DNA from 3 places in the Enterococcus sp. GPZ-007 genome. Region 1 is predicted to be linked to each of the others. Evidence: riboswitches for the same ligand, from Rfam matches in the RefSeq annotation. Region 1 holds a riboswitch; each other region holds the start of a gene.
What was found. A riboswitch is a leader RNA that binds a small molecule or an ion and turns the genes downstream of it on or off. The one in region 1 is predicted to bind thiamine pyrophosphate.
Positions count from the first base shown of each region.

Region 2: it holds a riboswitch for thiamine pyrophosphate, as region 1 does, so the genes downstream of both, thiW (energy coupling factor transporter S component ThiW) here and tenA (thiaminase II) in region 1, are expected to answer to the same signal.
Region 3: it holds a riboswitch for thiamine pyrophosphate, as region 1 does, so the genes downstream of both, thiT (energy-coupled thiamine transporter ThiT) here and tenA (thiaminase II) in region 1, are expected to answer to the same signal.

Region 1 covers NZ_JCAFYN010000021.1:16,986-19,248, reverse strand. The annotation lists gene ilvB (biosynthetic-type acetolactate synthase large subunit) at 1-463, opposite strand, end outside; gene tenA (thiaminase II) at 578-1,234, opposite strand; TPP riboswitch at 1,391-1,482, opposite strand; gene AC4J95_RS11920 (DUF2268 domain-containing putative Zn-dependent protease) at 1,545-2,263, opposite strand, start outside.
Region 2 covers NZ_JCAFYN010000015.1:71,126-73,388, forward strand. The annotation lists gene thiM (hydroxyethylthiazole kinase) at 1-501, opposite strand, end outside; gene thiW (energy coupling factor transporter S component ThiW) at 498-977, opposite strand; TPP riboswitch at 1,101-1,190, opposite strand; gene gloA2 (SMU1112c/YaeR family gloxylase I-like metalloprotein) at 1,307-1,696, shown strand; gene AC4J95_RS09865 (nucleotide pyrophosphohydrolase) at 1,744-2,037, opposite strand; gene AC4J95_RS09870 (AcpB/EbpR/MafR family transcriptional regulator) at 2,058-2,263, opposite strand, start outside.
Region 3 covers NZ_JCAFYN010000033.1:23,099-25,361, reverse strand. The annotation lists gene AC4J95_RS15330 (hypothetical protein) at 1-473, shown strand, start outside; gene thiT (energy-coupled thiamine transporter ThiT) at 517-1,104, opposite strand; TPP riboswitch at 1,154-1,252, opposite strand; gene AC4J95_RS15320 (hypothetical protein) at 1,322-1,684, opposite strand; gene AC4J95_RS15315 (low molecular weight protein-tyrosine-phosphatase) at 1,757-2,215, opposite strand.

The sequences.
Region 1 (2,263 bases):
CCACTCCCGGTTTGCCTGACTGGGCAATCACAAAAGCTTTCTTCAAAATCGTTCCTAATTCTTCTCGTTTCTTGACTGTCACTGCGTATTTGGCAATTGAACGGCAGATTCCCACCATATCGACTTCTTGAAAAGCGTCCTTTCCAATCAGTTGTGTTGAAACCTGACCTGTAATACAAACTAGTGGAGATGAATCATACCCGGCTGTAGCGATACCCGTGACTAAATTGGTCGCACCTGGTCCGCTGGTAACCATACAAACGCCGACTTTCCCAGTAGAGCGGGCATAACCATCCGCCGCGTGAATCAAACCTTGTTCATGCCGTGGCAAAACGACACGAAACTCTGTTCTCTGATAGAGCGCATCAAACAAATCAATCGCCTGCCCACCCGGATAAGCAAAACAAACTTCAACCTTCTCTTCAACTAATGCCTTAACAACCAACTCAGCTCCCGAAATCATTTTACACGCCTCCTATTAATGCAAGTATTGACTTGCATTCTACATTTGCAATTGCCTGTTGTCAATCGTTTTCAACATAAAAAGACCGTTCTTTTCCGAACGATCTTCTTAGAGTTACCATTTTTCTAAATTCACTGCCATTTCCCAAAAGGCATATTCCATTTTGCTACTGATCACGAATGCCTCGATCATCTGTTGCTGCTCTTCTTTTGAACTCTCTTCATACAAACGATCTAAGAGTGCGCGTTCCTTCTTTATTCCTTCAGCTGCTGCTTCACCCGCATAGGTCTCGATCCAACGCTGATACAACGGATGGGACGATCCCGCCTCAATCAAGCGAATTCCGATTTCTTGATAAAGCCAAGCACAAGGCAACATTCCCGCAAAAGCACTATTTGGTGTACCGTCTATCAGTTGACGATACATATGGGAAACGTAGTGATAAACCGTGGGTGCAATTGCTGTTTCTAGGATTTCTTTATCGCTGATTGCTAATTCTGAAAAGAATTCCTCACGAATCGCCAGTTCGCCTAACTTAAGGTTCTCCGCATTTTCTCTTAATTGAGTTTGAACCGCTTGATCCTCTGTTTGTTCGGCGATGAGACTGTATAGCTTACTGAAATGTTCAAGATAATAGCGATCTTGTAACAAATAATAACGAAAAATCTCGGGTGCTAGCTTTCCAGCTGCCAACGATTGAACGAAGGGATGCTCGAAACTTCCATCCCAATAACGTGCTGCTTCTTTTCTTGCAAGTTCTGTAAATGTCATTAAACTGCTCCTTTTATTAAATCTAATCCAACCAACAACAAACTTTCTTAATGCAACATAAAAACCTCCTTTATTCTCTTTAGAATGAAAAGGAGGCTCTAACATTAAAAAACATGCATAAGAAAACCCGACCACAAAAAAGCGGTCGGGTGCACATTTCTTTACGTCACACATTCCCTGCGCCAGTCCTAACTGTTTCAGGTTCAATGGGTATAATCTCAGCTTCAAAAGCACCCCTAGTGTCATTCAATTAGTGAAAGTATAGCATACCTGTTTTAGAAAAACGACTGGTATTTTAAGTCCTCACTACTTAATCAAATATTTTAGACTCTTTTACGATCGTTTCACTAGGAGTCAAAGTCGCTTCGGCAATTGTTGTACCGGTGTTTTTTAGATAATCTTTTACAAGGTGATAACCAATCGTATAACCGGCGTTCCTTGAAAGGCCTACTGGTTGATAGCCTTGTTCTCGTGCGACTTCATCACCATACATATACGCGGAAACTTGATCAAAGCCGCGTGCTTCTCGACCATCTTTCATCACCGCGATTGTGTACTCCAGCTCTTCATCGTCATAGTCCTGTACCCACGGTCCCCGCTGCTCGATTCCGTAAAGCTCCTCAGCGAAAACTTCCGCCAACCCTTCAATAACTAAATAGTCCTCAACACTAATATCCCCATGATTGAAAGGCTCATAAGTAAAACGGACATTATGGTTAAATTCATGAGCCAAAGCCGACTTTAATCGAGTACGATTGAACTCATTTGGCACAACGATCAACAGGATATAACCTGGTATCCCGCCAAATCCACTATAGCCCTCACTCGCCATCAAGACACTATTTTCTGGATCCCCCAATAAAATATTTACGATGAATTCATCGACGGGAATCTCATAGCCGATCTCACTAAAATATTGAGCGCTCTTTCTTAACACTTGGCGACATTCTGAGAATATCTCAGTTTTCTTCAGCGATGCTACATTTGATTCAATCAGACTCGTATTTTTGCGCGGTGTCCAAATGCCTA
Region 2 (2,263 bases), on a different contig from region 1:
AGTGGTTTTCGGATACGACTTTGCTAAAGTCTGCATCGCTTCGATCAATTCTTCGATTGCTTTATCACTTTGATCCAGCTCGCTACCATCCACTCCGCGAGCATAACTCGGCAAATTGCAGAAATTACGCAATTCGGAAATATTGCCCTTTACGACTGATGGTTTTTCTTCCACCAAAGAACGCCCCACCTGATCACGAACTCGACTGACACCATAACCAACCAAATCAACCACCGTTGGCTTCTGCGCTTTATTCGCTAATTTACTCGCTGCAATCAGACTCTTTTCTCGTTCTTCCGATAAATGACCAATATTCAGCAGCAAACTATCGGTCTTTTGAAACAGCTCTTCAAACTCTCTGGGATCAGAAGCCATGATTGGCTTCGCCCCAACATAGAGCAAAGCGTTCGCCACCGTCTCACAGGTGACTTCATTGGTTATGCAATGAACTAACGGCCCATCCGCCAACGGAAATACCTTTGAAAAATTCGTTTTGATCATCCAAACATCCTTTCACTGGAAAACAACCGTTGCCAGCGTTTAAAAATCGCTGTTTCCTGTAATTTCACTAACACTACAAAAGCAATCGCCGAACCGATCAATGTCGCACCGACAAATCTTGGCGTATAGATCAGCCAATACAGATCATTTTGACTGCCAGTGAACCAAACCATCACAGGATAAGACAAAAGCGAACCGATGATGCCCGTGCCAACGACTTCTCCCAGCATCGACCAGATCAATTTTTTTCCAAAACTGTAAAACAGTCCTGCTAAGAATGCGCCAAATACCGCACCCGTCAATGCCAACGGCGGAATCCCCAACATCGTCATCCGAATCAATGCACAGACCACTGCCATTACTGTCCCATAGAATGGTCCCAATAATACCCCGGCGATAATATTCATGACGCTGGACATCGGCGCCATCCCTTCTATCCGCATCAATGGCGAAAGCACGACATCCAAAGCGATCATCAGTGCTAGTAACGTTAACTTGTGGATTTTATTTTTCTCCACGACAAATAGCCCCTTTCCGCAAGAAACAAGAGGAGCAAAAGACAGAAAAACCCAACCAAAAGAAAATGGTCGGGTACGATCAGTCAACTAGCTACATTTCCCTGCGACAGTCTTAACTGCATCAGGTTCCATGGGTATAATCTCAGCATTACAGCACCCCAAATGTTTCTATTCAATTGATTGAAGTATAACATACTTTTTTTTAACCAACTAGCTTATAATGAATAAAAGCGGCTCGAACTCGTTCAATTTTTGAATAATAAGAGAAAAACAGAAAGGATGTTTTTATGCCTAAACCAGATTTTTCTGCGATCCATCACGTCGCTATCATCGTGTCGGACTATCAAAAAGCTCGCCATTTTTATGTCGATATTCTCGGTTTACCGATCATTCGCGAAAATTACCGACCAGAGCGCCAGGATTATAAACTAGATCTGCAGCTTAACGATGCGGAATTAGAAATCTTTGCCGTACAAGACCCGCCAAAACGTCCAAGTTTTCCAGAAGCGGCCGGCCTGCGTCACTTAGCCTTCAAGACAAAAGATATCGAAGCGACGGTTGCTTATTTAGCTAGCCACGGTGTCGAATGCGAACCTTTACGAACCGATGACTTCACTGGTGAGAAGATGACCTTCTTCTTTGATCCAGATGGACTGCCGCTGGAATTACATGAATAACAAAAAGCCTCTTTTCGCTTTGAAAAGGGGCTTTCCTTGTAATAGATTTACGCTTCTTCCACTGGATACTTAATCGCATTTTTCTTCAATTTTTCACTGATGATCTCATCAATATCGAAATCCAGATTATCAGCCATCATGTAAGAATAAATCAGTACATCAGCCAGTTCTTCCTTCAAGCGCTCTGTCTGTGTCCGCGCTTCTTCTGAATCCTTCCATTGAAAAAGCTCCAGCAGTTCGGCCGCCTCTAAGCAAATTGATAATGCTAAATCCTTCTCATTATGAAATGGGCGCCAGTTTCTTTCATCGCGAAATTGATTGATTTTTTCCATACTATTCATAGTCAGCCTTCTTTCGCTAACTATTCTACCATAGATACAAGGCTTCGATTTTCTTCCAGCTCACTAATCGTTTCTTGAATCCAGCGTGTACTTAGTCTAGTCAAGAAGGGATCAATCACAACGACCGGATATTCCTCCGGTAATCCTTCTGCTGAGCCCGTAGTGATCAGGCAATCGTATTTTTTTAGCTCCTCATGTAATTGCGGTGTGCCGCCGGATAATTTTT
Region 3 (2,263 bases), on a different contig from region 1:
AACTGCTTTATTTTGGTCATATGCGGACACACCTGCACTCGCCTTTTTTTTACAAGTTACAGAATAATTTCGTGTACTTCAATTTGGGCAATGGAACAATGCGAGTATATTATCGCTATTTAGATGAGTTCTATCGTATCCTTGCTAGCAAATTGACCCGTGTCGTGTTGGAAAGGGTCAATGATCGGCGGTCGTTTTTCCGTAGAGGTTCTTCTGTCGCACCATTGGATGGCGAATTATTGAAGGAATTATATCCGATCTTACAGGAAGGTGCAATTTTTTGTCTCAGTGAGTCCGAACTAAAAAATCGGGTCTACAGTATCCCGATTTTCCTATCTGATGAAAAAGGCTGGCGTCGCAGTCCTAAGAACTATAAAAAAGAACAGCAGATCGCAGAGATTACTTACGATACCACCAAACAGCTATGGTCATTGGAAGTCGAAAATGATGATCCGGTCTTCTCATTCCGCTAATAAAAAGCATTTGTCTGCTAAGGACAAATGCTTTTTTTACTGTTTATTGATGGCTTTGTTTCTGGATCAAGTTTCCGTCTTTCGGCAAAAATAGCTGCGGGACTTTTTCAGCAACGATGACCGCAACGATCGCTGTCACGACGGCTGTCGCCAAGCCGCTGACTCCGTTCATAATCAGTGAGAAGATCCACGGATTCAAGCCCCATAAAGCATAACTGCCCCAGAAAACCACACCCGCGATAAAATGCCAGAAGAATCTTGCTCCGGTCCCCATAATCGTCCCGTAAATAATATTTTTACGAGCGCCTCGCAAGTCTTCATCAACTAGTGCCTGTTGAACTTTCTTAGCATACAGCCCGGCGAATCCTGCAAAGGTAAATGCAATCGGGTATTCGATCAGTACTTGAATGACACTTAAAAAGTAAACATCCCCCGCTGGAAAATGCAAGATCCCCCAGATGAACGCTGAAAGCAACGCGGGTTTCACACCACGGCGCAATGCGAACAAAGTCATTGGAATCATCCCTAGTGAAACGGTAAAGCTGCTGCCGATCGTTGTCGGAATCAGTGACAGCATGAAGGCTAATGCCGCCACGATCGTCCCTTCGATCATGATTCTTGTTTTGTGCATAAAAAAACTCCTCCTTTTGAACATACAGTCCACAAAGGAGAAGTAAATATCTTTACTTCATCACAATTCCTACGCTCGAATAACCGAAACAGGTACTAGGGTTTAGAGTAATCTCAATCTCAGCCCGAGGGCTCCCCTTTGCGACAGTATTATTCTATTTTCTAGTACATCTAGAGTATAACAGATGTCTGATTGCTCGTAAATGTATAAAATACTTTTATCGTGAAATACTTTCCTGATCTCCGCTTGGTGATAGGGTCGTTACCTTTTTGATCCGATCAATCGTCAGCATCACTAATTGGTTGTCTTGAGTGCGAATAACGATAGATTCATTAGCGACAACTTTAGGCAGCCAGCCTGAGATCGTATGAAACTTTTCTTCGTTTTTCTCATCTTGAACTTGAATGACCACTAAACTATTCTGTAGAGCTGCCATCTTCAGTTTGAGAAAAATATTCTCGTTGGCCTGCTCTTGGGCACGTTTTTCAGCAGAATCATTCAAAAAATCCGAGATGAAACGATACGATGAATTTGAAAACAGCTTGATTAAATTCTTTTTTGGCTTCTCGTTTTTAGTCATTCAGCTTCCTCCTATCAAGAGCACGGTTGCGTAGTTTGATTTTACTTAAATTCACAAGAAAAAACAAGGAATCTAGTCCAATTCAAAAAAAGTTAACCATTCGTTTAAACCTTTTTCAATTAATTCATAGGTTTCTTCAAAATTCCCTGTGTACCAAGGGTCTGGAATGCTTTCTCCCTCATGACCCGGCACGCGATCCAGATACAAATAAATCTTATCTTCCGTACCCGCTGGAGCCATTGATTCCAAATCGTAGACATTTTCCTGATCCATCCCGATGATGTAATCTGCCTCATAGAAATCCTCAGTAGTAACTTGGCGAGCGCGCATTCCTTTAGTAGAAATATGATGCTGCGACAACAGCTTCTGGGTTCCGCGATGGGGCGGGTTTCCGACCTCCCAGCGGCTGGTGGCTGCTGAATCGACTTGATAATTATCCTTCCGCTCTTTTTCCAGCGCATCGCGAAAAATCGCTTCGGCCATCGGTGAACGGCAAATATTTCCCATACATACAAATAGAATCTTTTTCATGTCATTCCTCCTGTGCTATAGTCAATTTATCGAAATGAAACGAGGGAT